Regions from separate parts of the Nocardia sp. NPDC057440 genome, predicted to be linked through region 1. Evidence: riboswitches for the same ligand, from Rfam matches in the RefSeq annotation. Region 1 holds a riboswitch; the other holds the start of a gene.
The links. A riboswitch is a leader RNA that binds a small molecule or an ion and turns the genes downstream of it on or off. The one in region 1 is predicted to bind glycine.

Region 1 (15,287 bases):
GCTGGCCGGGGTGCTGCGGCGCGACAGCCACCGGTGCGGCTACTGCGCCGCGTGGGCCCGCACCGTCGATCACATCCGCCCGCGCAGCCGCGGCGGGCCGAATACGTGGAGCAACCTGATCGCCTGCTGCGCGCCGTGCAACACGATCAAGGCCGACCGCACCCCCGAGGAGGCGGGCATGCGGCTGCTGTGGGAGCCGAAGGCGCCGCATCATCTGAAAAAGCGGCAGAGACAGATCTGGAAGCAACTGGCAGGCACTTGAGCCGCGAGAGAAAGGAGAAGGATCGCCATGAACGTCCGACTGGAGACAACCGCGCCCGCCGAATCGACACTGACCGACCTGCTTCCGCTCTCGGACAGCCAGGGCTGGCACCGCGCGGCCTGCCGCGGCGACCCGAATCACGAAGCGTGGTTCCCGTATCCGTCGCAGGATTTCGACTATGCCCGCGCGGTCTGCGCGGGCTGCCCGATCCGGGTGGCCTGCGGTGAATTCGCCGCTCGCACCAACCAATCCGGTGTCTGGGGCGGCCATGAATTCGACCGTGGGCGGATGATCCGCGAGTAGCCGAACGCCGGCGGCGTCACCAGCCGGTGTAAGCCGGGACCCGCAGTCGGGCTTACACCGGTTGACGGGCGGGTTTGGTGTCGGAAGTCTCGATCGATGCCACACTCGCTCGGCGAATCTCACGTGAACATACACTTGATCTCGTGGGCACTCATCGCAGCGGAACCCGATCACGGGGGGTCAGCAAAGGTCCGGTTATCGCAGTGGCGGCAGTCGTGCTGCTAGTCGCGGGGGTGTTCGCCTGGAACAAGCTGAGCAACCGAGCCGCCGATCGGGACAGCGCCGCCGCAGCGGAGTGTGTGGAAGGGCCCTCGACGCTGTACGTCACAGCCGACCCGGACATCGCGCCCTCGATACGCACGATCGCCGACGGCTTCAACACGACCAATCCGCGCATCCGTGATCACTGCGCGAAGGTCGAGGTGACCTCCCAGCCGTCCGCGGCGATGGTGGCGGCCTTCACCGCGAACGTACCCTGGAACCAGCAGCTCGGACAGCAGCCCGCGCTGTGGATCGCCGATTCGCTGCGCTCCATCGAATCCATGCGGACGCCAGGTCTGATCGAGGGCAATCCAGCGCCGGTCGCGGTCAGCCCGATCGTGCTCGCCGTCCCGGAAGACCTACGCCGGGCGCTCGACGAGGCCGAGGTCACCTGGTCAGATCTGCCACGCCTGCAACAGGGTTCGCTTGCCGAGATCGGCCTGCCCGACTGGGCCGGACTGCGCATGGCGCTGCCGCCGGGCGACGCGACGCTGGCCGCGGCCGCCGCGGTCGGCTCGACCGTGTCGGGCACCGATCCGCTCTCCGATCAGGCAGCGCAGTCCGGGCAGGTGGTGTCCGCGATCTCCCTGCTCGCCGCCGAAGCACCTGAAGCTCAGGACACTACGATGGCACTGGCCGCGGTCGCGGGCGCGGCCCAACCGGCAGGCACGCCCGTTCATGCGGTGGCCGCCACCGCGCAGCAGGTCGAGGCGCAGGGCGGACTCGCAACGTTCAGCCCCGCCGGTGCGGCACCGGTGGCCGACCACCCGGCCGCATTGATGTCGGGACCCTGGGTGGACAAGACCCAGAACCTGATCGCAGGCATATTCGCCGACTACCTGCGCACCCCGCAGCAGGCGCAGACCTTCGCCGCCGCCGGCTTCGCCGCCGCGCCGGCCACCGCGAACGCCGTGCCATCCCGCGCCGCGCTGGACAAGGTGCGCGCGACCCTCGCCAACCCGGTTCTCGGTGTGCAGTCGACGGTGCTGCTCGATGTCTCCGCCTCGATGGGCAACACCGACGGCTCGGTCACCCGGCTCACGAATGTGCTCGGCGCACTCACCTCGACGATGAATGTCATGCCGCCGGACTTCGGCCTCGGTGTCTGGACCTTCGGCAAGAATCTCGACGGTGCCACTCCGTACAAAGTCGAGGCGGTCACCGCACCACTCACCAACGACCAGCGAACCGCACTGACCACAGCGCTGAATACCCTGCGCCCCACCGAATCCCGCACCGATCAGGCGTACCCGTCGCTGCTGGCCGCCTATCGCGCCGCGGTCCAGGGCTACACCGCGGGCCGCACCAATTCGGTCCTCCTGATCACCGACGGCCCCGACGAAGACTCGACGGTCACCGGCACCAAACTGCTCACCGACCTCAGTAATGCCACGGACAAAACCCGCCCGGTCCGCATTGACGTCATCGTCATCGGCGGCAGCGGCACCGAAACCCTGCAGACCGCCGCCCAGCGCACCGGCGGTACCTACACCCGCCTGGCCAGCTCCGACGACATCAGCTTCGGCACCGCCATGGTGCACGCGCTGACCACCCCCTGAGGCCGGCTCAACTCTCTCCTCATCGCTGAGCGCGCAGACCGCCGACGATCGGTTCGGGCGCCCGCGCGGCGACCTCCGCTGCCGCAGGATGTTCGATCGATGACGCCGCCCGGCTCCGGACAGCGGCCGAAACCGTTGCGGCACAACAAACGAACAGATGCTCACGCAACACCGGCCCGACCCCGAGCAGCGGAGGCGGGCCGGTGTGGCTGCGGTCAGTCGGCGTACGCCTCCAGCGGCGGGCAGGAGCAGACCAGGTTGCGGTCACCATAAGCGCCGTCGATACGGCGAACCGACGGCCAGACCTTGCCACGGTCGGGGGTCAGACCGTGCGGGAACACCGCGACCTCCCGGCTGTAGGGATGATCCCATTCGCCGACGAGGCACGCCGCGGTGTGCGGTGCGCCACGCAAGGGGTTGTCCTCCACCGGCCACACACCGGCGGCCACCTTGTCGATCTCATCGCGGATCGAGGTCATCGCGAGGATGAACTCGTCGAGTTCGGCCAGGTTCTCGCTTTCGGTCGGTTCCACCATCAGGGTGCCGGCGACCGGGAAGCTCATGGTCGGGGCGTGGAAACCATAGTCCGCCAGCCGCTTTGCGACATCATCGACGGTGACGCCGGTCTGCTTGGTGATCTCGCGCAGATCCAGGATGCACTCGTGGGCGACCATGCCGTGCTCGCCGGTGTAGAGCACCGGGAAGTGCTCGTCGAGGCGGCGGGCGATGTAGTTGGCCGAGGCGATCGCGGTCAGCGTGGCCTTGCGCAGGCCGTCGGCGCCCATCATCCGGATGTAGGCCCAGGTAATCGGCAGGATCGAGGCCGAGCCGTACTTGGCGGCCGACACCGCGTGCGAACCGGTTTCGAGCGGATCGCCGGGCAGGTACGGCGCCAGGTGCGAGCGCACCGCCACCGGGCCGACGCCGGGACCACCGCCGCCGTGCGGGATGCAGAAGGTCTTGTGCAGGTTCAGGTGGCTCACATCGCCGCCGAAGCGACCCGGGCGGGCAAGTCCGACAAGCGCATTCAGGTTCGCGCCGTCGACGTACACCTGACCGCCCGCGTCGTGCACCAGTGCGCACAGCTCGGCGACCTCGTGCTCGTACACGCCGTGCGTGGACGGGTAGGTGATCATGATGCAGGCCAGCCGGTCGGCGTGGTCGGCGATCTTGGCCCGTAGGTCGTCCAGATCGACGTCACCGTTGTTACGGCACCTCACCATCTCGACGCGCAGCCCGGCCATCGCCGCGGACGCCGCGTTGGTGCCGTGCGCGCTGGACGGGATCAGGCACGTATCCCGGTGCGTGTCACCACGATCCAAGTGATAGCGCCGGATGGCTAGCAACCCGGCGTATTCGCCCTGACTGCCCGCGTTCGGCTGCAGGCTCACCGAGTCGTACCCGGTGATCGCCGAGAGCCAGCTCTCCAGATCGTGGATCACCCGCAACAGCCCCGGCGCATCTTCGACTGGTGCGTACGGATGCACCCGCGCGAAGCCGGGCCAGGTGATGGCCTCCATCTCGGCGGTCGCGTTCAGCTTCATGGTGCAGGAACCGAGCGGAATCATGCTGCGGTCCAGGGCGATATCCTTGTCCGACAGCCGCCGCAGGTAGCGCAACATCGCGGTCTCGGTGTGGTAGCTGGTGAAGGCCGGGTGTGTGAGGTATTCGGAGGCGCGGGTCTCGATCGATCCGACCGAGGCGGCCGGGGCTGACGCCTCGGAAGACAGTGCGGTACCGAAGGATTCGAGCACGGCGGCGACATGCGCCGCGGTGGTGGCCTCGTCGCAGGCGATGCCGACGTGATCGGCGTCCACCGGTCGCAGGTTGATACCACGCGACTTCGCCTTCGCCACGACGGCTTCCGCGCCGCCGGGCACACGCGCCAGCACGGTGTCGAAGAAATTATCGTGCACGACCGCGCCGTCGAGTCCGGCGGCGATGGCGCGCGCGTGGCCGTGCACCCGCCGCGCGATCTCCCGCAACCCGTCGGGGCCGTGATAGCTGGCGTACATCGCGGCCAGGATGGCGAGCAGCACCTGGGCGGTACAGATGTTGGAGGTCGCCTTCTCACGGCGAATATGCTGTTCACGGGTCTGCAGTGCGAGCCGGTAGGCGACCGAGCCGTCCGCGTCGACCGAAACGCCGACCAGCCTGCCCGGCAACTGCCGCGCATGCTTGGAGTGCACCGACAGGTATCCGGCGTGCGGTCCGCCGAAGCCCATCGGCACGCCGAACCGCTGTGTGGTGCCGAAGCACGCGTCCGCGCCCTGCTCCCCCGGCGGCGTGATCAGCGTGAGCGCAAGAAGATCGGCGCCGACGGCGACCAGCGCACCGCGCTCGTGCGCCGCCTCGATCAGCGGCGCCCAGTCCACCACCCGGCCAGACGCACCCGGAATCTGCACCAGCACACCGAAGAACTCGCCATCGGGCAGACCGGAGGCGAGGTCGGCCTCGACGATCTCGATGCCGAGCGGCTCGGCCCTGGTGTACAACACGGTCTTGGTCTGCGGAAAGAGATCGGTGTCGATGAGCAGCCGCTCGGACTTCGATCGGCCCGCCCTCCGCAGCAGCGTCATCGCCTCCGCAGCCGCGGTCGCCTCGTCGAGCATGGAGGAGTTGGCGACCTCCATGCCGGTCAGGTCCGACACCATGGTCTGGAAGTTGAGCAGCGCTTCGAGGCGACCCTGGCTGATCTCGGGCTGGTAGGGCGTGTAGGCGGTGTACCAAGCCGGATTCTCCAGCAAGCTGCGCACCAGCACCGGCGGGGTCAGCGTGTCGTAGTAGCCGAGGCCGATCATCGAGGTGGCGACGGTGTTCGAATGGGCGAGCTCGGCCAGTTCGGTCAGCACTTCGTGCTCGGTGGCCGCGGGCGGGAGCACGTCGAGGCCGGAGCCGTCGAGAATGCTCGCGGGCAAAGCGGCGGTGGCGAGCTCGTCCAGCGAACCGACGCCGACGACGTCCAGGATCCGGGCGAGTTCATCCCGGTCGGGTCCGATATGGCGGTCGGCGAATGATCGAGTCACGGCAGCAGCTCCCAAGGTCGGGCGGGTCGACCGACGCGGTCGACGGATACCAGCCCTCCCCCTCTGTCGTGGAGCCTGAGAGATTCGGGGTGCGACCCCTTTCCCCATGGGCGGGCGACCGTGCGCTGTCTGCAGCGGTCACCACTTTCCAGAGGCGTCGAAGCCCGTACGGTCCCTGTTGCCTGAGAGATTGACGGGGAGGTGCTGCTCCTTCGGCGCCCGGACTCTTCTGAAGACCGGGACTCTCCCGCACGGCGGCGACGCACCGCTAGTTTATGCCGCGTGCGCAACGAACCGCGCCACCGGACCCCAGATGGCGGTGTCGCCCTCGTCACTTCCCACACAAAGCAAAGTGCCCGCCGCATGCGACGGGCACTCCCAGGAATCTCTAGCCGGTCTTCTGATTCATCCGCGCCTTGCGCCGGAACGACAGTTCATCCTCGGGGCGCTCACTCGCGCTGCCGCTGACGGCCCGTTCGGCTGGGAAGTTGGCGATTGCGCCGGTCAACTCACGCATTGCACCGCTCACCGCGATGCCGAAAACGCCCTGCCCACCCTGCAGTAAATCAACTACCTCCTCGGCCGAGGTGCATTCGTACACCGAGGTGCCGTCGGAGAACAGTGTGATGCCCGCCAAGTCCTGCACGCCGCGACTGCGTAAATGGTCGACCGCGATGCGGATGTTCTGCAGCGAGATCCCCGCGTCCAATAGTCGCTTCACGATCTTCAGGACCAGAATGTCCTTGAACGAGTACAGCCGCTGACTGCCCGAACCCGCGGCGCTCCGGATGGACGGCACGACCAGACCGGTGCGCGCCCAATAGTCGAGCTGCCGATAGGTGATCCCGGCTACCTGGCATGCGCTGGGAACACGGTAGCCGACAAGATCGTCAGGTACCGAATCATCCGGGAACAGGCCTGGCTGTACCACTCCCTGCGATTGCTCTGCCACTGACCACTCCCTTACTTCGCCGACGCCTTGGCCTCATCAATGTCCCGGCTCCGTTGACCACATACACCCAGTCATAACGGACGTGGCCCAACTATCGAGGTTACTCCCTCTGATTGTCCCGGGAGCGGCATCGTCCGACCAAACGCGACGCGCGGTAAGAGTCTCGACCTGTAGTTGAGGTCTAAAAGAAAGTTCGAAATCCCTCAGCTGTCCGTGGCTTTGAAGTCATCGGGCGAAACCGACTCGAGGAACTCCTTGAACTTCTCGACCTCGTCCTCGCGCTCGTCCGGCATGACCAATCCGGCTTCCTCGAGCACCGGTTCCTCGGCATAGATCGGGCAACCGACCCGCAACGCGATCGCTACCGAATCCGAGGGCCGCGCCGAAACCCGCAGATCGTTCTCGAAGACCAGATCCGCGTAGAACGTGCCCTCTTGCAGATCCACGATCCGTACTTCCTTCAGGGTGTGCCCGAGGTCGGTAATCAGGATCTTGATCAGATCGTGGGTCAATGGACGAATCGGGGTCACCCCCTCCTGCTCGAGCACGATCGCAGTCGCCTCGGCCTGTCCGATCCAGATCGGTAGATACCGATCGCCGGACGCCTCACGGAGCAACAGCACGGGCTGGTTCTGTGGCTGCTCGACACGAATGCCGATCACGCGCATTTCACTCATGCCTGCGCCTCGCTAACGCTCAGCTCCGGCATGCGCGAAGCACCCTGTGACATGATTCGCTCGCTGCGCTCACTCATCGCACTGCCTCCCAATACCTCCGCCGGCCACCCGGCATGACTACCGCAGAGCTCGCCGTACCACCGAGTCTAAGCGAACGGGAAGGAGTCGAGCGATCCGTGTGCACAGCCGAAATCTCCGTGTTGTCGGAGTGGAACCCACCGCGGCCGTGACGAGCGACGACGCACCGAAGACTCAGCCGCCGAGCGAGTTCCGCACCGACGCTTTCACCAGGCAGGTGTGCAGGGTCAGCGACAACGCGGCAAGCTCGCGCACGGTCTCCTCGGCGCGGGCGCGTGCGCCCGCATCGCGACTCTTGGCGATCGGTGCGGCGATCTGGGCGACCAGCGCCGCTTCCCGGTCCGCGGCGAGCTTGAAGGCGCGCAAGTGCCGCGCCTCCAGACCGAATTCCGCCATCGCCTTGGCGGTCCGTGCGAGCGTCACCGCCTCGGCGTCGAAGAAACCGGCGGCGCCAGGGGTGATCAGATTCGCGCGGATCAGGTCGTTCAAGAACTTCTCGTCGATGTCGGCCTGCGTCAGCAGATCGGCACGGGTGAGCCGGATTTCGTGATCGAATCGCAGCTCGTCCGGCGAGACCTCACCGGGTACGACACCCAGCCTGCGCGGCACGCTGACATTCGCGCCGCGCGGGGCCCGACCATTCTCGGAAGGTGTGGCGAGCTCGTTGTCGCGGACGGCGTGCGCCCGGGCGCGGGCTTCCCGCACACCGAGCGTCGCCGCACCGCTGTCGATCGCTTCGAGCTGCTCTTTGATCACCTTCAACGGCAGGTACTGGTCGCGTTGTGCGGTCAGTACGAACCTGAGCCGTTCACAGTCGGCAATCGAGAATCTGCGGTATCCGGACGGAGTGCGCTCCGGACGGATCAGACCCTCGGCCTCGAGGAAACGGATCTTCGAGATGGTGATGTCCGGGAAGTCCGGCCGCAGCAGGTCCAGCACGGAGCCGATCGACATGCCTCCGCGCGCCCACTGCGCCGCGCCCGTCATAGCATCGAGTCTTTCATGAAGCCGCGTTCTTCCCTGCCAACACGGCCGTCACGAGGACCCGTGCTGTGTGCGTCATAGACTGCCAGCACCCGCAGACGACTCGTTCACCTGCGCGCGCGGGCCGGTGAGGAAGACGAGACGGAACTTTCCGATCTGCACCTCGTCACCGTTCTGCAGCTCCGAGGAGTCCACAGGCTCCCGGTTGACGTAGGTGCCGTTGAGACTGCCCACGTCGACCACCTGGAAGGAATCGTCGTCCTGCCGGAACTCGGCGTGCCGACGGCTGACGGTGACGTCGTCGAGAAAGATGTCACTGTCGGGATGGCGACCTGCCGACGTGGTCGGCTGATCCAGCAGGAACCGCGAGCCGGCATTCGGTCCGCGCTTGACAACCAGGAGGGCCGCACCAACCGGCAAACCCTCGACCCCTTGGACCGGCTGTTCGCCGGTCGGCTCCCCGGAGCGCGACGCGTCGACCTCGTTCAGGAAATCCGCGCGGAAGACCGACGTCGTCTCGGCCGCGGTCTCCCCGTAACCCGGGTCTTTGTTCTCGCTCACCGTTTCTCTCCTCCTCGAACCTGATTTTCCGTGCAAGCAGGTGCTGCCTTCACCGCCACGACCTGAGATCGTTGACGCTAGAACACCGGATCAGCTCACCGGTACATCTGTTGGCATTGACCGTACCCTGCCAGGGCGTACCCGTGCAGGTAGAACCGGGAAGGCTACATCAGCCCCCGATAACTCCTTGATAACCTGCGGCATCCAGCAGCCCGCCAAGTGCAGCATCCAGGGTTGCGGGGTCGGCCAGTTCGAGCTCGAACAGCCACCCGTCGCCGAACGGATCGGTGTTCAGCGTCTCCGGCGTCTGCACCAGATCCTCGTTCACCGCAACAACTTTCGCGGCCAAGGGGGCATAGATATCGGACACGCTCTTGGTCGACTCGACCTCGGCGATACTCTCGCCTGCGGCCGCATCCCTGTCTGCCTCCGGCAGCTGCACGAACACGACGTCACCGAGTTGAGACTGGGCGTAATCGGTGATGCCCACCCGAACCCGCGTCGGGCTGATCCGTTGCACCCACTCGTGCTCTTCGGTGTAGCGCAGATCCTCGGGGGTCTGGGTCACAGGCCATCCTTTCCGTCGGGAACCTTCACGCAAACTCTAATCGCTATGTGGACCGGTGCGGCACAGACGGTATCGCTCGCGCGACGGCGACGGCCTTCCCGGTGTAGAGGACACCGGTCCACACATACACCGCCGTACCCCAGACCAGGAATGCCCCGCCGAAGGCCCGGCCGAAACCTGCCAGCGCCCAATCCATCTGACCCGCAAGCAACCAGGGCAATGCGGACATCAACGCGAAGGTGGCCGCTTTGCCCAGGTAGATCACCTCCGGCGGGTCGAGTTCGCGGCGTTTGTACACCGAAAGCGTCAGCGTGAGCAGCAGATCACGACCGACCAAGACCACGGCGACCCACCACGGGATCAGCCCGCGGATCACGAAAGCGGCCAGTGTCGTCACCAGGTAGAGGCGGTCCACGAACGGGTCGAGGAGCGCACCGAGGCGCGAGGACTGGTCGAGCAGCCTGGCCAGCTTCCCGTCGAGGAAGTCGGTGACGCCGCTGGCGACCAGCAGTGCGAATGCCCAGCCGTCGGCCCGCTCGACCAGCAGCAACCACAGGAACAGCGGCACCCCCATGAGGCGCAGCACGCTCAGCGCATTGGGGACGGTGAGGATGCGGTCGGCAAAAATGCCGCCCGCGGCGCCGTCATTGCCGGAGTCGGCGCGCTCGCCCGGCTCCGTGGTCCCCGATTCGGTTGTCACAGCCCGTGCATACCGCACCGACCCCCGCTTGCGCCATCCGGGCACGCCGGTTGCGACCACATCGGCACGGCGGCATGCTATGGATTCCGTCGCATCCGACCCGGTGACAGAATGACTGTGAAAGCATCTCATCCGTTATTCGGTCAGTGAGAGGAAGTCATGCCCGCATTCGACTACGACGTGGTGGTGATCGGTTCCGGGTTCGGCGGCAGTGTGAGCGCGCTGCGGCTGACCGAGAAGGGGTATCGGGTCGGTGTGCTCGAAGCGGGCAGACGCTGGAATGCCGAAGACATCCCGAAGACGAATTGGGATGTGCGCAACTCGATCTGGGCGCCGCGGCTCGGACTGACCGGTCCGCAGCGGATCAGCATCCTCGGCAAGTGCGCGGTGTTCTCCGGCGCCGGGGTGGGTGGCGGCTCGCTGATTTACGGCAACACCCTCTACGAGCCGCTGCCGAACTTCTACACCGATAAGCAGTGGTCGCACATCACCGACTGGAAATCCGAGCTCGCGCCGTACTACGACCAGGCACAGCGGATGCTCGGCGTGGCGCCCAACCCACGAATGACCCCGGCCGACGACGTGATCAAGGAGATCGCCGACGACCTCGGCGTCGGACACACCTTCCATCCGACCGATGTGGGGGTGTTCTTCAACGAGGACGACCCGGGCACCGAAGTGGACGACCCGTATTTCGGCGGCGCGGGCCCACGGCGGCGCGGCTGCGTGCACTGCGCGCAGTGTTTCACCGGCTGCCCCAACAACGCGAAGAACACCACGCCGACGAACTACCTCTACCTGGCCGAACAGGCCGGCGCCGAGGTCCGCCCACTCACCACGGCCACCGCGGTGCGGCCGCTTCCGGAGGGCGGCTACGCGATCGACACCGAACGTTCCGACCGCTGGATCCGCAAGCAGCGCACAACCTTCACCGCCGAACAGGTCGTCTTCGCCGGCGCCGCGCTCGGCACCCAGAAGCTGCTGCACAAGATGCGCGACGAGCGCGTGCTACCCAACCTCTCGCCGCGCCTTGGCGAACTGACCCGCAGTAATTCCGAGGCCATCCTCAATGTGGTCAGTCGCTCGCGCCGCGATTTCGCCGAGGGCATCGCGATCACCTCCTCGATCCATCCGGAGGCCGACACCCATATCGAGGTGTGCCACTACGGCAAGGGGCAGAACGCCCTGTTCCCGCTGTCGGTGCCGATCGTCGACGGCGGCGCGTTCCGGTTCCTGCGTTTCTTGCTGGCCATCGTGTTGCATCCCTTGGTCTTCCTGCGCAGTCTCAATGCCAGGCACGCCTCGGAGAAGTCGGTGATCCTGCTGGTGATGCAGTCGCTGGACAACTCGCTGACCTCCTTCCGCAAGCGCGGGCAGCTCAAGACCAAGGCGGGCACCGGCGAACCGAACCCGACCTGGATTCCCTTGGCCCACGATGTCGGCCGCCGCTTCGGCGCGAAGGTGAACGGCGACACCCACGGCCTGGTCATGGACGTGCTCAACATCCCGGCGACCGCGCACTACATCGGCGGTTGCGTGATCGGCGAGAGCGCCGACACCGGCGTGGTCGACCCGTATCAGCGGGTGTACGGGCATCCCGGGCTGCATGTCGCGGATGGTTCGGCGGTGACGGCCAATCTCGGTGTCAACCCGTCGCTGACCATCACCGCACAGGCCGAGCGGGCAATGGCGTTCTGGCCCAACAAGGACGAAGCGGACCCCCGCCCGGCACTGGGCACCGCCTACCGGCGAATCACCCCGATCGCGCCGAACCATCCGACCGTCCCCGGCGCGGCGCCCGGCGCACTGCGTCTGCCGATCACTCCGGTCGACCCGGTCGTTCCCGCCAACTGAGCAGCCGTCCCGTCGCTCGGCTCCCCCGGCACGTGGCGGGCGACGAGGCGGTGCCCGACGTGGCGAATCCAACAAGACCAGGCGGTTCCATACCGGCTAGCGTGGGATGTTGTGTCCAACAGTGGTATCGACCTTCGCACCTACGTGCCCGCCGACGAGGTGCTGGCCCGCGGCCGTGCGCAACGCCAGCGGGTTCCGGTCACCGCGCGTGATCGCGCGGCCACTTGGGCTACGCGTCCGAGCGTGCTCGAATTCATCGAAGCCAGCAACGCGGGCAGGCTGCCGCATCTGACTCCGTTGCGCGTCGGCCGCATGCTCGCCACGCCGTTCACCTTCTACCGTGGCGCGGCCGGGCTGATGGCCGCCGATCTGGCAGGCAGCCCCGACAGCGGGCTGGCCGCGCAGATCTGCGGCGACGCGCATGCCGCGAACTTCGGCCTGTACGGCACGCCGCGCGGCGAAATCATCATGGACATCAACGATTTCGACGAAACCGTCGTCGGGCCGTGGGAGTGGGACCTGGAACGGCTCGCGGCGAGTCTGGTGCTCGCGGGCCGCGAGGGCGGGGCCGACGAGGACAACTGCTACCAGGCGGCACGCGACGCGGCGACCTCTTACCGGCTCGCCGTCACCCAGTTGGCGCGGTTGCCGTTCATGGAATCGTGGACCGCGCTGCCCGACGAATCGGTGATCAGCAAGGCCAGAGCCGACGATCTGCTCGACGACTTCAAGAAGGCCGCGAAGAAGGCACGCAAAAACAACAGCGCCAAGGTGGTGGCGAAGTGGACCGAGCACTTGGAGGACCACGAGACCGGCATCAGCAAGCACCGATTCGTCAGCGACCCACCGATTCTCACGCACGTGGAGGCCGCGGTCGCCGCAGCTGTCACCGACGGCCTGGAACGCTACACCGACACGTTGCGCGAGTCCCGCCGGAATCTCATCGCCCGATTTGCCGTGTCCGACATCGCCTTTCGGATCGTCGGCACCGGTAGTGTCGGGTTGCACAGCTATGTCGCGCTGCTGCACGGCAATGATGGAGAGGCACTGGTGCTCCAGGTGAAGCAGGCGAACCCGTCCGCACTCGCCCCATTCCTGGACGCACCGACGCCGCGACACGAGGGGGAACGAATTGTGCAGGGCGCCAGACTTGTTCAGTCCGAGAGTGACATCCTGCTCGGTTGGACCACACTCGAGCTGCCCACGGGTGCGCTACCGTTCATCGTGCGCCAATTCCGTAACCTCAAAGGCGATATCGATCCGGCGAGTCTGCCGTCGAGCGATCTCGACGACTACGGCAGGCTCGCGGGCGCACTGCTCGCTCGCGCACATTCGCGGTCGCTCGATCCGCGGCTGGTCGCGGGCTATCTGGACGGTGACGATCGTTTCGACGACGCGGTCGCCCGCTTCGCGGTCCGCTACGCCGACCGCACCGAGGCCGACCACAGCGCATTGGTCGCCGCGGTGCACGCCGGAAAGGTCGTCGCCGAACAGCCGCAGTAGATCTCGTGCCCAACACGCCGTGTCTGGCCGCAGGCGCAGCGAACCGGGCTCGGGTGCTCGTATCCTTTCCACCATCGAGTGTCGACGTGAAGGGCGGTCGTGAATGCTCGTGCGAGTGCAGAATCCGGCAGGCACCAACGCCGAACGGGCGTTGATCGACTGGCTGCGCACCTGGAAAGACCCGGCAAGCCCGCACGGTGTCGCGACAATCAACTGCAGTCTGTTCCACAAGGATCGGCTGCACCAGTTCGACGCCGTGGTCTGGACGCCCACCAGTTGCGTGGTGATCGAGGCCGAGGCGCTGGTCGCCCGCCAGGACGGTGTGCTGGAAATCCCGCTCAACGGCGCATGGACGATCTCGGGTGAGCCGGTCGCCATGGAAGGCCGGGATCGGCGCACCCCGCTGGAGAAGTCGCGCGAGCACACCTTCGCCCTGCAGACCTGGCTGGCCGCGCGCGGCCTCGGCCAGCGGGCGGTGCACGGCGTCGCGCTGATCGTCCCGTTGCGCGGTGCGGAGCTGAAGGTCCAGCAGGCGTGGAGCGACCCGAGCTTCGATGTCATCCTCGGTACCGACCCCGGCAGGCTGCGCCACTATTTCGACACCCTGGCCGAGAGCGAGCAGCAGCTGTGGACGGCCAATGATGTCGCGGTGGCCTTCCGCAGCCTGGGTATCCTGCCGTATCTGCCCGCGCCGCAGGAATTGCTGAACGAGGGGTTCATCGGCCCGATCGACATCACGCTCTGGCACGGCGGCCCCCAGCAGGCGCAAGCCGAGGCCTACGCCGAGGAACTGGCGATGGCCGAGCGGGAAGCGCACTCGCCCGCCCTGGTGATCGAAGCGCCGTGGTACAGCCCGTGGAAGCTGTACCCGCGAGAGGCGGGCGATATGGACCTCGGCAGGGCGTTCATGCGGATCACGCTGGCGATCGGCATGGTCATCGGCTTCGCCTGGGTCCTCTGGTTCGTCGTCACCGCGATCCTGACCTACGGGCCCGGCTGATCCACCACGACCGGTGGCTATCGTCGTCGGCGTGATGACCGCACGGCAGCTCCTCGGTTCACTGGTCGCGCTCCGGCTCGGCCTTGTCGTGTTCTGCGCTGCCGTCACGTCGGGGCTGCCGCTCACATTTCCGCGCGACAAGGGGCCGACCGAACTCGACCGCGACCTCGCCGAACCGATCCACACGGCGCTGGACGGCCATCCCGACGTTTACCGAGCCCTGGTGATCCCGAGCAACGGGTACATCCTGATACCACTGCTGCTGGCGGCCGCATGCTGGTTCGGCTATCGCGGTGAATGGTGGCGTGCGGCAATGATGGTCGTGGTTCCCGAACTCGCCGTGGCGATCAACAGCTGGTTACTCAAGCCACTCTGGGAGCGGCCGCTGCACGACTACCTCGCCTACCCCAGCGGCCACACCGTGCATCTCGTCGCGATCGCCGCCACTTTCCTCGCGCTGACCGATGCGCCGCGAGCGCGGGCGGTGGTGCTCGCACTCGCCGCCGTGTCGCTGTTCGCCGCCGCCATCGGCATGATCGGCCTCGGCTACCACCTGCCGACCGACATTGTCGGCGGCACCGCCGCCGCCATCGCGATGGTCACGGCGTTGTGCTTGGCGACGCCGGGATGGGGCGCTCGTACACACTCGCGTCCTCGAGCAGCGCGGCGCGCAGCATCGTCTCGGGCACACCCATCCCCTCGACCAGAGTGAGCGCATCCGGGCGCAGTCGGTCGACGAGCTCGTTCACCCCGCGCCGAACCGCCTTGGCGCGTTCGACCGACATGAACCGGTGCATGATGAACCAGGACAGGTTCTCCTCCAGCGAGGAGTAGACGAACAGGTCGCACACCGTCTCAGCGAGCGCACGCGCCTGCGGGTCCGCGATGCCCGCGATGCCTTCGATGAATTCCTCCAGCACCAGCCGATCGATATGCGCCGAACCCGCGGCGAGAATGTGATCCTGGGCGTTGTTGAAGGCCTCGAACGGTCCGGTCTCC
Region 2 (15,287 bases), on a different contig from region 1:
GCGCGCGCGTTGTGCAGCGCGGCGCCGATCGCCACCGCGCTGCCCCGATAGCCGATATCCAGGGCCGAGGAGCGCGTTCGGGCGAGATCTATCCGCAGGTCGGGCCCATCGACCCGCAGCGACCACGGCTGGGTGTTGCCGCCGGATGGTGCGCGCTGGGCACATTCGAGCACACTCAGCAACGCGGTCCCGGCCGGCGCTGGTTTGCCCGCGACAGCTTCCGGCTCGCACACCAGCTCACCCACCGGCTCCGGCTCGGCCAGCTCGTCGAGACCACGCTCCAGATCGATGCGCGTGCGCCCGGACGAAAGTTTCTGTCCGAGCCCGAGCCTGCGCACCGCCGCGGCAACGATGGCCGCGCCTAGCTGTACATCGCTGCCGAGCTGCGGCCATGTGGTGACCGATTCGTCGATCTCGACCAGACTGGCGGCCATCCGCGCCGACAGCTCCTTCGGATCGAGAATGCGCATGACGTGGGGAGCCTTGTCCCTGGTGGACAGCCCGCGCAGGTCGGCGCCCTCGGTGGTGCCGAGCAGTCCGTGGAACGGCGGGCGGCCCGGCTCCAGGTCGTAGCGTTCGACATCGAGCAGGCCACGATCGCTGGTGTCCATCAGCAGCGGGATGCGATGCCTGCGCGCGCCCTCACGGACGGCGAACTTGATGTCGAGCGAATCGCATTCCTCGATCACGATCGACAGTCCCGTCAGGAATTCGTCGACGGAGTCTTCATCGATGCCCGCCGTGCGCACCTCGATCGGCAGATAGGGATCGAGCTCGGCGATCCGGCGCGCGGTCACGATCGACTTGTTCACCCCGATGTCGAAGATGCCGCCCGGCACCCGGTTCAGGTTGGACAGCTCGATGTCGTCGAAATCGGCGAGGCGCAGCAGGCCACAGGTGCCCTCCATGGCCAGGGTGTAGGCGACGGCATGGCCGACGCTCTGCCCGACGACGCCGATTGTCAAGCCCGCCAAGCGTTCTTGCTCGTCCCTGGTGAGCTTGTTGCGATTGCGGTCAAGCCGGATCGCCCGGTAGGCGCGCTCGCCGGGCAGTCCGACCAGGGTGCGCCGCCACGGGTAGTAGACCCACCGGTCCGGATCGGGATCGTCGAGGGCGGGCCGTGACCGCACCTTGGCGAGCTCGCCACGCAGCACATCCCGCAGGTCGACGATGCGGACCTGTGGTGACTTTCGCAGTTGTAGGAGGATCGGGGCGTCGTCCGAGGCGTTTTCATCGAGAATCAGCGGCCTATAGTCCGCGACCGGGCCGGGGTCACCGTTCATACCTGCGCCCGTCCTCCGATCCATGGCTCACCCGCACGGTGCCCACCGTGCGGCTGCGCATGCCAGGCTTCGAGCGCGGCCCGCTCGAGCGCTATCAATGAAGTCTGCAATTTTGTGGCAAATGACGGATATGTCTGGGTGTCCCACCATACGGGGACCGTGTGATAACGGTCGTCCGGATAGGGGACCGACGGTATCCGATCGGCCACTCGCCCACCACTGGAGCGATAAAGTTCCAGGCTGTGTGAGGCGGTGGTGACGAAACCGAAGCGCGCACCCAGCAGCCAGGTCGCATGCACGACACAGCGGGAGAGCGCGGCGGTGAGCGCGGACCGGAGAGTCGCGTTCCGCGCCACCCACACCGCTTTGACCTCGACGACACCCTCCGGTATCCGCTCGGCAATCATCGCGCGCAGCGCGTCCGCACCGGGTCGCCCGGCCCAGGCGCCGAGCGCGTGCACGTCCTCGACCGCCGGATAGGGCCCTTGCGCTCGCAGGCCGGCGACAACCGCGCCGGAAGGGTCCACGGCGGTGCAGAACAATGTTGTCGTACAACCGTTTTCGACTTTGTCGTACTCCAGCGCGTGATCGACATCGTAATGCCGGTAAACCTGCAGCGCACCACGCAAGTATCGACGCCAGAGCTCGGGATGCGCCTCCGGAGTGGTGACATGGAAGACATATCCGGAATGCAGATCCCGAAAGCGCAACACCTCGGCATCGCGTGTGCCCCCTGGGCCGACTGCGATTACTTCGACAGTCATGGTGTTCCCTACTCCGTAGCCACCGCGCCCACGCGCGGTCAATCGAGCCGGTCCCGCTCTCACACCCGACAGCCCGTCGGTCGGGTGAGATTGCCTAGGGAAGTATCCGTCATCCGAAAGGAATTGACCAGACGACCGGTTAATCTTCCGAAAACTAATTTCCGGCCCGGAAATCACCGCAGGTCAGGCCACCCCTTTCCAGCAAGGAACGGAACGTGGAGACCAGTTGGTACCCGCGTAGCTACCGCACAGCAACTAAACCAGGATCGAGATGAACAGCTCCACAGACTCCGGCCCGTGCCAGATCTCGACCTCTTCGCGGTACGCGCGAGTGATCTCCGCGGAGGCGGTCGCATCGTCGACCTGCGCCCACACGTCCTCGACCGGATCGTGGTAGTCGCCATTCGGCACGAAGCGCGCGTAGACGCCCTTCGGTACCTTGACCAGCACATCGCCGACCGGAACCACATCGGGCGCCGGATACTCGAAGCAGACGACAGCGTTGAAGTTCCCCGCCGGATCCGGCACGTACACGGTGTACATCGGGTGATCCGACCGCCGCTGCTCGCCGGCGCGGTCACGCAGCCGGTCCTTGAGGAACTCGATCAGATCGCTATTGCTCACCTTGAAGCTCGGCCGCACCCGCGGCACCACCAGGCCCGCGTAGATCGCCTCGCCACGCACGACAATCGCATAGGTCATCGCGCATCTACCGCCAGGTAGAGGTCGATCTTGTAGGCGTGCGGGTAACACTCGAAGTCCCCGGTATAGGTGCGTTTGATGTAGTTGTGCTCCTCGGCATAGGCGATCTGTGTCCACAGGTCGGTCATCACCTGCGGGAAGTTACCGACCGAGGAGAACCTGGCATAGGTGCCGCGCGGGAGCCGCGCGACCAGGTGCCCGCGGGTGACGTCGTCGAACGACGCGCATTCGTAGCCGACGATCTGGGTGTTGTACGTGCCGAGCTCACCGGTGTAATCGGTGTACGCGCTGGCCAGCGGGCCACCGAGCTCCTGATGCAGCACCGCGGCCCATGCCGCCTCCAGATCGTGATCACGCAGTTCCCCGAGCGCACGTTTCGGGCTGCGCACCGGCAGCCCGGCAACCCACGTTTCGTCTCGCTCGACGATTTCAAACTGCATGGAAAGACTCTTTCGAGGTGAATCCGGGGGCGATGCCCGCATCCGGTCGGCCAGGAAGGCCATGCTATCAACCCGGCCCTCGTGGTCACGATCACATGTCCGGGTCGTTATCCGCAGCTCACGGCCGCACTGACCTGGACGCACGTCCTGGATGCAAACCGCTGGTTACTGATGCATAGTGGACATGGTTCCTGCGTCCCGTCGATCATGTGCCACCACGAATGGAGTCGTGATGAGTCGAGGCGAGATCTATGACGAATGGGATAGCGGTGCTGTCGAAGTAGCCGATCGAGTCAGCTGACGTGTCACTCACCGTGATTGGGTTTTTCTGTGTGCGACACCATCGCTGAGTTGGACACCACGGTCGCGGACTGCCGCGCCTGCCCGCGCCTTGTCGCCTGGCGCGAACGAGTGGCGAGGGAGAAACGCGCCGCCTTTCGCGAGGAAACCTATTGGGGCCGTCCCGTCCCCGGATTCGGCCCTCCCGACGCCCGGCTGCTGATCGTCGGGCTCGCCCCCGCCGCCCACGGCGGCAACCGGACCGGGCGCATGTTCACCGGCGACCGCAGCGGCGACGTCCTGTTCGCCGCCCTGCACGCGGTCGGCCTGGCCAACCAGCCCACTTCCGTCCGGCGCGATGACGGCCTGCGGCTGACCGGTGTCCGCCTCACCGCACCCGTGCACTGCGCACCGCCGGACAACAAGCCGACGCCGGACGAACGCGACCGGTGCAGCCACTGGCTGCGCACCGAATTGGCCCTGCTCGCGCCGACTGTCCGGGCGATCGTCGTGCTCGGAGCGTTCGGCTGGCAGGCACTGCTGCCCGTGCTCGCCGAGGCCGGGTGGATCATTCCCCGGCCACGCCCGACATTCGGCCACGGCGTCCGGATCACGCTGGCGCCGTCCGACGACACTCGAGAACCATTGCGGCTCTTCGGCTGCTACCACGTCAGCCAGCAGAACACCTTCACCGGACGACTCACCCCCGCCATGCTCGAAGCAGTCCTCGCCGATGCCGCGACCGCGGCGGGCCTGCCCACATCTGCCCGGCATTGATCGCGCCCTCTCCTACCGAGACGAATGGTGGTGCTCCGGTGCCGCGGCACACCCCGACAGCACAGGAGCACCCAGCGGGAAGCCGCTCAGGACAACGGATTGCGCAGCGTCAACCGAAGCGGCAACCGGTGCGCGTCGCTGGGCCGATTCGCTTGCCTGCGTTGCCGAATGGGCAAGCCGAACAGCATGCGCGCCGACAGCGATGCCAGCCGCAAATGCCCGGACGCGGCCCGCTTCGAGAACGCCACCGACCACACCGTCTCGACAGCGTTCGGGGCAAGGGCGCGATTGCCGAACCGATCCGACAGCCAATCGATGATCACCGGCGCCCCGATGAACTGCAGCAGAATGTGGGTGCTGAGCCGGTCGCGCAGATACCGGACATGCACGCCCGCGCCAACATACCGGTCGACGTGCGCATCGACATCGGCCACCGCGATGACCTCGTCGTACACCCCTTGCAGCACCAGCAACGGCATAGCGGGCGCGCGATCGCCGGGCCGGATGTCGGCCAGGATGCGTTGCAGCTCTGGTGCGTCCAGCAGCCCGGCCAGACCGCCGGTGCAGTGGTCGTCGAGATTGCGGCGCGCGAAGCGGTACAACAGCGGGAAGGTCGTCGTCGATTCGGCGGCCGCCATGAGCTGGAGATAGTCGGCATCCAGCCGGGAGCGCAGCAGCCGGTCCAACTCCGGGTAGGCCCGGCACAGTCCGGCGGTGAAGACCGCGGCGAACCCGGCGAAGAGTCCGCCGTTCATGCGGACGAACGCCGCGGCGGGATCACCGACCGGCGAGCCGGCCACCGCGCCGACGATATCGAGCTCCGGCGCGTACTCGCCCGCCAGCTCCGCCGCCCAGGCCGTGGCGAGGCCGCCACCCGAATAACCCCACAGCGCAACCGGAGTCGTGGCGCCGAGGCCGAGCGGCTCGAAGGCGAGCGCGGCCCGAATCCCGTCCAGCGCCCGGTACCCGGGCTCGCGGGCCGCACCGAACTGACCACCGGTCCCCTCGTGGTCGGGCACCGACACCGCCCAGCCCCTGGCCAATGCGCCCGCGATGAGCGGAAGCTCGAGCTGGGGAATGGCGCCTGCGGCGCGCGCGCCGCGTCGGAGCGCATACGACGGAAGACATTTCGAGGCGACGGCATCGATCGCGCACTGGAAGGAGACCAGCGGGCGAGCTTCCGCGGGATCCGCGCCCCACGGCAGCAGTACCGTCGTCACCGCCACCTCGGGTGTGTCGTCCAGGTCGCAGGTCCGATACAGCAGCTGCCACGCCGAAATCTTCTGCGCCACACGACCGAACAGCGCCAGTTCGACTTCGCGCGCTCGGACGACGGCACCCGGCCGAAGCTGCCCGATCATGGACGGTGGCAGGTAGAACGGATCTACCTCCGGCAACAACGGCGGGGTGGGGAACTGCGTGTGCTCGGCGCGGGTCGCGAACGCGGTCGGGTCGGCGGCGACACTCATCAGGGTTGATCCTTTCGAACGGCACGGCACAACATGTGCGACGACAGCCGGTGCAGGTCGCCGATGAACGAGAGCGCCGCGCCGTCGATGCCGCCGGCTGCCCGTACTCGAGCCTACGAATGCCCGGGCGGGAAAAGAATTGTCAGCGGTCACAATTCGCGCACTGGGGTTTCTCCTGTCGGTGCAGTGACAGCCTCGTCAGAGACCGCCGCCGCCGACCATCCAGGGGTTGAACGCGCACTCCAGATCGGGGTGCGCCGCGGGATCGAGTGCGTGCAGCGCGATCGACACCGAGCGGGGCGAGTACATCATGGTGAGATGATCGGACAGATCCTGTTCACACCCGGCCTGCAGCGTGCGGTTGTCCACCGTCGCGTCGGGCCCGGCCCGCAGAAACGTCCAGTCGTAGGGATTGGTGACCTCGTCATAGCGAGAACCGACCACGGTGTAGTCGACGCCGGGAACGGTGTCGCCGTGGGCATTCAAGCGGGCATAGAACGGTGAACCGACGGCCTGCTGAATATTGGCAGGCCCGACGATCGGCTCGTAGAAGCCGAGAATATTGACGCCGAGATTATTGATCAGCCTGCCGAGCGTGGCGATGCCCATGAGCGAGGTGCCATGGTGCGTGGCGCCATAGGTGAGGAGTTTGCTCACTGTGCCCTGACCGCCGTCGAACTTCACATACTGATTCGCCACGGTCCCACCCTGTGAATGCCCGATGATGTCGACCTGCGCCGCGCCCGTCGCCGCCAATACGCGATCGACGAAATCGCTCAGTTGCCGCGCCGAATCCTCCATCGGCCCAACCCCGTAGCGGCCGGGCAGGATCGGGCCGAGCCCGCCGCCCTCCAAGAGAGTGGAACGCCCGAAGTTGAAGGCGAACACACAGAATCCGGCGCGTGCCAGGCGCGGAGACATATAGGAGAAGGTGTCATAGGCGTTGAGCCAGGTGCCGTGCAACAGCACCACCGGCCGGGGATGCTCGGCCGACGGTGTGCAGTTCGAGCGATTCGCGCCAGGCGGCGCCGAATCGGGATGCAGCAGTCCGTAACCGAATGCGGCCAGATACGCCGACATCTCCGGCCCCTCCCCGATGACATCGGTGGCCCGGCTGGTGGCCGATCCCGAACCGCTGCCGGTATCGACGATCGCCCGCGGCTGCCTGCCGTCAGCGGCCGGGGTGAGCCCGGCGCTGATCACCTCCGCGAGGGTCTGCTCCGTCGGCGCGGCCTGTCGGTCCGCGGTGGCCCCGCCGCCGCCGAGCGCCGTGGCGACGGTCACTGCGACGATCACCGCGGCGCCGAAGACGGCCCGCCGAGCACTTTGCTTCATTGCAAACATTCCGTTCACTTCCCATCCAGCATCTGCGCGTTCGGGCTGCGGAGCCGCGCCACACGTGACGGCGGACCGCATGCGACCATCGGCGAGCGCGAAGACCACACCGAACGGCGGTTCGAGCAACGGATCCCCTTGGCCACTTACTGTTTCCTGCGCCACATTCCGTCTTCGATGTGACTGAGGCCATATTTGTTTCCGCTGCCCAAATCTATGGCCGGCACACCCCCAGCGTCACTGCGCTGCCGAGAGAAGAAACCCCACAGGAACTTGTCGCGTGTGACAAAGTTCCCGTCGATAGGACTGAAGGCTTGCCGCGGTAACTGTCGTTGGAAACAATCGGCTCATGTCCGTCGCTCTATCACCGGCAACCGGCGAAGCCTCATTGGTCGTCCGGTTGCTGACCAGGTGGCCCCAGATCTCCGAGCGCATGCTCGCCGCTGGGCTGGGTGCGACCCCACCCGCCGCCGATCTGCCCCCTGGGCATTTCACCGCCGAGGTGCTGCCCGCCATCTATGCCTGCGGCCGCGCGGTCCTGCAGGCCATCGACGAACAGCGCACCTTCAGCAGGGCCGAAGTCGCGACCTTCGTCGCACCGGTGGCCGAGCGGCATGCGGAGGACCGGTTCCCGCTCGCGGTGCTGATCGAGGCTATCCACGGGTCGGCACAATCCGTGCTTGCCGAGGCCGCGGCGCTGGCGACACCCGCGGAGACGGCGGATCTGGTGGTCGTCGGCAGCCGCCTGCTCGAGCTGCTGATGCACATCAACATCACGGTGGTCGAGACCTACTCCGAGGTCGAACAGTCGATCTACAACGCCGAGCGCGAGGCCCGTCGCGAATTGTGCTCGGCGCTGCTGCGCGGGCTGCCCGCCGAAGAGCTTGCGGCGCGGGCGGATACCGCGCTCACCGACCGCTACACCGTGCTGGCGATCCACATCCACCAAGACCATCGGCTGCCGCAGGACAGTCGCTCGAGCACCGTCGCGAATCTGCTGACCCGACGCCGGATCCGCGTTCTGCAACGCGCTTTGGACGGCCTCACCGGTACCACCGCGCTCGCTACCTTCGACGGCTCGAACGGGATCGCGTTGCTACCGAACGTCTCCGAGTCCGCCGAGCTCGATCATGAGCACTACCACCGGCTCGCCACCGGATTGGCCGCACAGTTCGGCACCGGAGTCGCGGTGGCCGAATGCCCGTCGGTCGCACGCAAATCCGTCCCGCGGGCCGCGCACGAGGCCACCGAGATCGCGGAGCTCGCTCGCCTGCTGGGCAGGCCGACCGGCGTCTATCGGCTCGACGATCTCCTGCTCGAATTCCAGCTCACCAGACCGGGACCGGCCCGCGCCAGACTGGCCGAGCGCATTGCGCCGATCCTGCGGAGCCCACATCTGCTGGAGGCGCTGGACGCGCATCTGCGCCACGGCTCCGAACGCAAGGTCGCCGCGGCCGAAATCCATGTGCACCCCAATACTTTCACCTACCGACTACGACGCATCGCCGAGCTCACCGGTCTGGACCCCACCGATCCGAACGACTCCCGCGTGCTCGCGGCGGCCCAGACGATCCACCGTCTGTTCCCGGCTGCCGAAACCGGCGGCCACTGAGCGGGCGTCCCGTGCTCCGGCGAGGCATCGCCCAGCCACTCAACAGTCGACGACCGCGACCGCGAGGCCGCCGAGCGAGGTCTCCTTGTATTTGTCCAGCATGTCCGCGCCCGTCGCGCGCATCGTCTGGATGACCTTGTCGAGCGACACGTGGTGCACGCCGTCGCCGCGAATCGCCATGCGGGCCGCGGTGATCGCCTTGACCGCCGCGACACCGTTGCGTTCGATGCACGGAATCTGCACGAGTCCACCGATCGGATCGCAGGTGAGACCGAGATTGTGTTCGATGCCGATCTCGGCGGCATTCTCGATCTGCTCGGGTGTGCCGCCGAGCACGGCCGTGAGTCCGGCCGCCGCCATCGCGCAGGCCGCGCCGACCTCGCCCTGACACCCGACCTCTGCGCCGGAGATCGAGGCGTTCTCCTTGATCAGCTGCCCGATCGCACCCGCGGTCAACAGGAAATCGATGACGCTGTCGTCGTTCGGGCCGGTGACGAACTGCTGAACATAGTGCAGCACAGCCGGAATGATGCCCGCAGCGCCGTTCGTCGGCGCGGTGACGACCCGTCCGCCCGCGGCGTTCTCCTCGTTGACGGCCATGGCGAACAGCGTGACCCACTCCATCGCTCGCAGCGGGTCGGTGTCGTCGGCTTCGACGGTCAATCGTTCGTGCAGCGCCGCCGCACGCCGTCGGACGGCGAGTGCGCCCGGCAGCACACCCGCCGTCGACGTCCCCCGCTGGACGCAGTCCTGCATGACCTTCCAGATCTCGAGCAGGTCGGTCCGGATCCGATCCGGACTGCGCCAGGTCATTTCGTTGGCCAGCATCAGCTCACTGATGGACAGCCCGGTAGCGGTGGTGTGGGCGAGCAGCTCCGCGGCCGAGGCGAACGGGTGCCCGACCGTGGTCCTCGTCTCGGCAGGCCGGTCGATCTCGGTTTCGTCCAGCACGAATCCGCCGCCGACGGAGTAGAAGCGACGCTCGACGAGCACCTGTCCTTCGGCATCGGCGGCGCGGAACATCATGCCGTTGCTGTGGAAGACCGGCCTGATTCGCCAGCGCAACTCGATGTCCTCGTCGACGGCGAAGCCGATCGGATGCACGCCACCGAGCCGCAGCGTGCCGGTGTCCCGCGCCTCGGACGTGGCGGCGGCCACCACCTCCGGATCGACGGTCTCCGGCCGTTCGCCGGACAACCCGGCGACGATCGCCTCGATGCTGCCGTGCCCGCGCCCGGTCGCGCCGAGCGATCCGTAGAGCTCCACCCGGACACCGGCCGTATTGTGCAGTTGGCCATCGGTTTTGAGCTGCTCGATGAAGCGGGCGGCCGCGCGCATCGGCCCCACGGTGTGCGAGCTCGACGGCCCGATGCCGACCCGGAACAGGTCGAAAATGCTGACCGTCATGCCTGCCCACGCAGACCGGGATACAGCGGGAACCGGCCGACCAGCGCATCGACTCGCGCGCGCAACTCCTCGACCGGCTGCGCCGAGCGCAGCGCGGCGGCGATGATGTCGGCGACCTCGGCGAATGCCGCGGTGTCGAAGCCGCGAGCCGCCAGCGCCGGTGTGCCGATCCGCAGACCGGAGCTCACCATCGGCGGCCGTGGGTCGAATGGCACCGCGTTGCGATTGACCGTGATTCCGATCTCGGCGAGCCGATCCTCCGCCTGCTGGCCGTCGAGCTCGGAGTCACGCAGGTCGACGAGCACCAGGTGCACATCGGTACCGCCGCTGACCACGCTGATCCCCGCCGCCAGGCAATCCGCGGCGAGCAGCCGCTCGGCGAGAATCCGCGCGCCCGCGAGCGTGCGTTCCTGGCGATCACGGAACGCCGGTTCACCCGCCATCTTGAAGGCGACGGCCTTGGCCGCGATCACATGTTCCAGCGGGCCGCCTTGCTGTCCGGGAAAGACCGCCGAAGCCAGCTTCTTACCCAATTCCTCGACGGCGAGGATGAATCCGCCGCGTGGCCCGCCGAGGGTTTTGTGGGTGGTGGAGGTGACGATGTGCGCATGCGGCACGGGCGAAGGATGCAGCCCCGCAGCGACCAGACCGGCGAAGTGCGCCATGTCCACCATCAGGTATGCGCCGACTTCGTCCGCGATGCGCCGGAATTCGGCGAAGTCCAGGTGCCGTGGGTAGGCGGACCAGCCTGCCACGATCAATTTCGGCCGATGCTCATGGGCGAGCCGTCGTACCTCGGCCATATCGACGAGATGGTCCTCGGCCCGAACATGGTAGGCCGCAACGTCATAGAGCCGACCGGAGAAATTGATCTTCATCCCATGGGTGAGGTGTCCACCGTGGTCCAGCGCAAGCCCGAGGATGCCGTCGCCGGGTCGCAGCAGCGCGTGCATCGCCGCGGCGTTGGCCTGTGCCCCCGAATGCGGCTGGACGTTGACGTATTCGGCGCCGAACAAGGCGCGCAGCCGGTCGATCGCCAGCGTTTCGATCGCATCGACGTGCTCGCACCCGCCGTAATAGCGGCGGCCGGGATAACCCTCGGCGTATTTGTTGGTGAGCACCGAACCCTGCGCCTGCATCACTGCCAGCGGCGCGTGGTTTTCGGAGGCGATCATTTCCAGGCCGCGTTGCTGCCGGTCGATTTCGCGGTCGATCAAAGTCGCGACGAGCGGATCGAATTCGCGCAGCGACGCGTCTAGTTCGGTTCGGACGGCGGAGACAGGTTCGGCCATGAGGAGCCTTTCGTCGACGCATGCGCGTGGGTGGCTCCTCCCGCTCTGTCCAATGGCCTGAGAGTTTCACGCACGGTGCTGTGACACTGCGCGTTTGCCCCGTCGGCGAGTGCGTGCGCACTGCTTTCCAGAGTTGCCTGTGCGCAGCGGTACTGGGCCTGAGAGATTCCCGGGAGGATTTGCTCCTTCGGCTCCCCACGACAGGCGTGGAGATCTCCCGCTACGCGTCGAACGGCGATATTCGGTTGCGGATAAAGCAACAAGTTGCGTAACACGCAACTGATGCTCTATACGCAACTAAGTATTGAGCCGCCCACACCCCTTGTCAACAGGAAGACACCGATACCGATCGGCGCCTTTCCAGGATTCGCACGCGTTGCGACGCGGGTGCGAAACCCGAGAGGCCGCGGCCGCGGTCAGGCGAGGTGGCCGAGACGTCGGCTGATGTCCGCGGCACTCGCGATGGTCAACTCGGCGGCGTGCGCGAAGCGGTCCGGAGCGAGCCGGTAGGCGGGGCCCGAAACGCTCAGTGCCGCAACGATCGCACCGTTACTGTCGTAAACGGGCGCGGCGACCGCATTCAGCCCGATCTCCAGTTCCTCGCGTACGCTCGCCCAGCCGTCCTTCCTGACCTCGACGAGCTGAGCGGCAAGGTCGGCGACCTTGGTCAGGGTGTTCCCGGTGAACGCCTCGAGTTTCGCGCCGACCCTTTTACGCATCTCGCTCGGTTCGAGACCGGCGAGCAGCACCTTGCCGCTGGAGGTGGCGTGCGCCGGGCAGCTCTGCCCCACCCAGGAGCGCAGCGCGATCGAGCCCGGCCCCATCGCCTCGACGATATTGATGATCCGATTACCGTCCAGGACAGCGAGATTGGTCGTCTCGCCCGAGGCGATCGCCAGCTCGTTGCACGCGCCCTGGCTCTGCCCGACCAGATCGACCTGCGCGCTGGTGGATCCGGCGAGCCGGACGATGGAGAAGCCGAGCCGATACTTGCCGCGCTCCGATAGCTGCTCGACGTATCCGCGTGATTCCAGCACGGCGACCAGCCGCGACACGGTAGATTTGTGCACGCCGAGTTCGGCGGCGATCTCCGTGACGCCGGCCTGCCCCAGCTTGGCGATAATCTCCATGACCAGCAGCGCTCGGTCGACGGACTGCACCGCAGCCGTCCGCCCGTTGTCCTCGCCGTCTCGAGTTGCCATCTCGAACGCCATTCTAAGTGGTCGCCGCTCCCAAGCTGCCGACGCGTCGCTGCACCACCGCGATCTCCCGCAAGGCATCGTTGAGCAGGCTGCGATTCAGCGGCGAAAGTTCCGACATGGTGATGATGTCGCCGGGACTGTGCCCGGCCGAAAGCTGTTCGACCTGATGCACCATCCGCATGCGCTGCAACATGACGAAAACCTCCGTGAGGACGGTGGCATCGCGCTCGCGCAGCGCCCCAGCACTCGCGGCGGCCGCCAGCCGCACCGGAGTGGACGCCGTGGTCATACCCGCGACCAGGCCGCCCCACCGGGCGAGGTTGACGATGGGGGCCAGCGCGTGGCTCTTCAAATCGAATGTCCCGCCGCGCCGGGACAGCACATCACGCAGCGAGCGCGTCCGCACCCGCCCCGACAATGCGTCGAGCAGCTGCAAGCGCAGTGCGTTCGGGTGTTCGGCGCGCATGCTCCCGAACGCCGCGGGCACGGTGTGCAGGGCTTGGTCGCCCCAGACGACGCGCCCGTCGATCAGCAGCGAGGACAGGATCAGGCCCCGATCCTGTAGCGGATCATCGAGCCAGCCCGCGGCCGCCGTCGCCCACTGCGAGCGGGAACGGGAGAACTTCGGCTTCCCGGCGATCGCGCCATTGCTGTCGGCGGGCAAGCCGCAGGCATCGAGGATGGCGTGCACCCGCGCGGCGACGGCGCGCAGTTGCCCACTGGCCGAGGATAATTCGTCGGTCCAGGACAACGCGCTGTCCACATCCGAGGACGGCATCGCCTCACGCCGGGCGATACTGCCGAGGGTGAGCCAGGCGAAACCGTCGCTGGGCGCGTCGTCGATCTCGGCGAGCGCGAGTTCGAGCGCCTTGCGGACCACCGAGTCGATGACGACCGACAGGATGCCGCTGGTCGCCGATGCCTTGGTGCCATTGCGGAACAGGTCGACGACAGTGCCGGTGATCTCGCGGGCAGCGCGCTGCAACTGCGGCGCGTCCGTGGCCGCGGCGATCGAGCGGCGCAGCACGAAACTCTGCCTGGCCGAGGCCGCGAGCAGGTCGGCATCCTCGAGCACGCCGAGCACCACACCGCGCCGCGACAGCACCGGCATATGCCGCAGACCGCATTCGAGCATCTCCATCAGCACGGTCTCGGCGGTCAGGTCGGCGGTCACCCGGCGGGCCGGAGCGCTCATGACCCGGGAGATCGGCACCTCGACCGGCAACCCGGCCGCGACCACCCTGGTTCGCAGGTCGCGATCGGTGAAGATGCCGAATTCGCCCTGCGGCAATCGGATCAGCACATAGGAGACACGCTGTTCGGTCATCCGCACGACGGCGTCGCGCACACTGGTCTCCGGGGCGACGAAAACCGCCGCACCGGAAACGAGTTCGCCGACCGGTCGGCTGCCGAGCACCGGAGCCATCGGAGTTCGATTGCCGGACACCGTCTTCCACGCCGAGGAAGCGAGGAAAGCCAGGCCGTCGGGCTGCGCGAATTGCGCCCGCACCAGGGCTCCTGGCAGCCGGATGAGCGCGCTCGGTTCGGCCGCCCGCGCGACGAAGTCGGCGCTGCCGCCGGTGAGCAGCGGAACATAGCCGAAGATTCCGCCGGGCTCGACGGCATCGATCGGCGCACCGTCGCCGGTGCCCTGCAGGACGACGCGGCCGGTCCACAGCATCCAGATGTCGTCGGGCACCTGGGCGGAGTAATCCATGATCACCGCGCCCGCGCCGAACCGGTGCAGCGAAGAAGCCGCCGCGAGCTGATCCAGCTCGGGCGGCGTCATCGATTGGAACGGCGCGTGATCGGCGAGAAATGCCGCTAGCTCACCCTCCTTCGGCACCTCGCACTCAGGTTTTCCGTAAGAGGTCCGCGCATTTCTCTGCCATGGTCATGACAGTAATGTTGGGGTTCACCGCGGGCAATTTCGGCATCGCTGAGGCGTCGACGACCCGTAATCGGGACACGCCCTTCACCCGCAGTTCCGGATCGAGCACCGCCATCGGATCGTCGGCTGCCCCCATCCGCGCGGTAGCCGCCGGATGGTAGACCGTGTTGTGCGTGGCGCGGATGTAGTCGAGCAGTTCGTCGTCGGTCGTGGCGTCCGGGCCTGGTGCGAGTTCCCTGGCGATCCAGTTCCGCAGCGGTGCCTGTTCGGCGATCTTGCGGGCCAGCCGGACGCCGGCGAGCATGGTGCGCTCGTCGTGTCCTTCGGGATCGGTGAAGTACCTCGGGTCGACCTTGGGGCGGTCCCGGAAGTCGCGGCTGCGCAGGCGGACCGTGCCGCGGGAACGGCCCTGCGTGACATTGGGCGTCAAGCAGAAACCGTTGTCGGTGGTCGGGTAGCCCTGGCGCAGGGTGTTCATGTCGAACGGCACGCTGCCGTAGTGCATCATCACGTCCGGCAGCCGCAACGTCTCGTCGGTGGTGGCGAACAGTCCGATCTCCCACCATTGCGTCGAAGTGGTGACCATCGGCCGGGCGGCCTCCCAGAACACCAGGCCTTCGACATGGTCGTCCAGGTTCGAACCGACGCCGGGAGCATCGACCAGCACCGGAACACCGACTTCGCGCAGATGCTCGGCGGGCCCGATCCCGGACAGCATCAACAACTTCGGCGTATCGATGGCTCCGGCGGTGACAATCACCTCGCGCCGGGCCGACACCGTGTCGTACCCGGTGAGATCCGGCCGCTGATACCGCACACCGGTGGCGTTGCGGG

Region 2: it holds a riboswitch for glycine, as region 1 does, so the genes downstream of both, glyA (serine hydroxymethyltransferase) here and gcvP (aminomethyl-transferring glycine dehydrogenase) in region 1, are expected to answer to the same signal.

Annotation. Positions count from the first base shown of each region.
Region 1 is NZ_JBHVDF010000003.1:19,296-34,582, forward strand. It holds gene ACFU4Z_RS06705 (HNH endonuclease) at 1-262, shown strand, start outside; gene ACFU4Z_RS06710 (WhiB family transcriptional regulator) at 290-565, shown strand; gene ACFU4Z_RS06715 (VWA domain-containing protein) at 709-2,385, shown strand; gene gcvP (aminomethyl-transferring glycine dehydrogenase) at 2,601-5,411, opposite strand; glycine riboswitch at 5,571-5,671, opposite strand; partial or broken gene ACFU4Z_RS06725 (MerR family transcriptional regulator) at 5,800-6,351, opposite strand; gene ACFU4Z_RS06730 (bifunctional nuclease family protein) at 6,567-7,040, opposite strand; gene ACFU4Z_RS06735 (MerR family transcriptional regulator) at 7,293-8,105, opposite strand; gene ACFU4Z_RS06740 (FHA domain-containing protein) at 8,178-8,663, opposite strand; gene gcvH (glycine cleavage system protein GcvH) at 8,833-9,231, opposite strand; gene ACFU4Z_RS06750 (CDP-alcohol phosphatidyltransferase family protein) at 9,275-9,931, opposite strand; gene ACFU4Z_RS06755 (GMC oxidoreductase) at 10,091-11,785, shown strand; gene ACFU4Z_RS06760 (DUF2252 domain-containing protein) at 11,897-13,288, shown strand; gene ACFU4Z_RS06765 (nuclease-related domain-containing protein) at 13,392-14,288, shown strand; gene ACFU4Z_RS06770 (phosphatase PAP2 family protein) at 14,323-15,000, shown strand; gene ACFU4Z_RS06775 (acyl-CoA dehydrogenase) at 14,888-15,287, opposite strand, start outside.
Region 2 is NZ_JBHVDF010000011.1:89,297-104,583, reverse strand. It holds gene ACFU4Z_RS22930 (Rv1355c family protein) at 1-1,283, opposite strand, end outside; gene ACFU4Z_RS22925 (hypothetical protein) at 1,280-2,047, opposite strand; gene ACFU4Z_RS22920 (effector binding domain-containing protein) at 2,303-2,749, opposite strand; gene ACFU4Z_RS22915 (GyrI-like domain-containing protein) at 2,746-3,189, opposite strand; gene ACFU4Z_RS22910 (uracil-DNA glycosylase) at 3,508-4,245, shown strand; gene ACFU4Z_RS22905 (lipase family protein) at 4,332-5,714, opposite strand; gene ACFU4Z_RS22900 (esterase/lipase family protein) at 5,913-7,049, opposite strand; gene ACFU4Z_RS22895 (PucR family transcriptional regulator) at 7,399-8,661, shown strand; gene ACFU4Z_RS22890 (L-serine ammonia-lyase) at 8,701-10,068, opposite strand; gene glyA (serine hydroxymethyltransferase) at 10,065-11,360, opposite strand; glycine riboswitch at 11,396-11,501, opposite strand; gene ACFU4Z_RS22880 (IclR family transcriptional regulator) at 11,777-12,562, opposite strand; gene ACFU4Z_RS22875 (putative nucleotidyltransferase substrate binding domain-containing protein) at 12,576-14,351, opposite strand; gene ACFU4Z_RS22870 (GMC family oxidoreductase) at 14,416-15,287, opposite strand, start outside.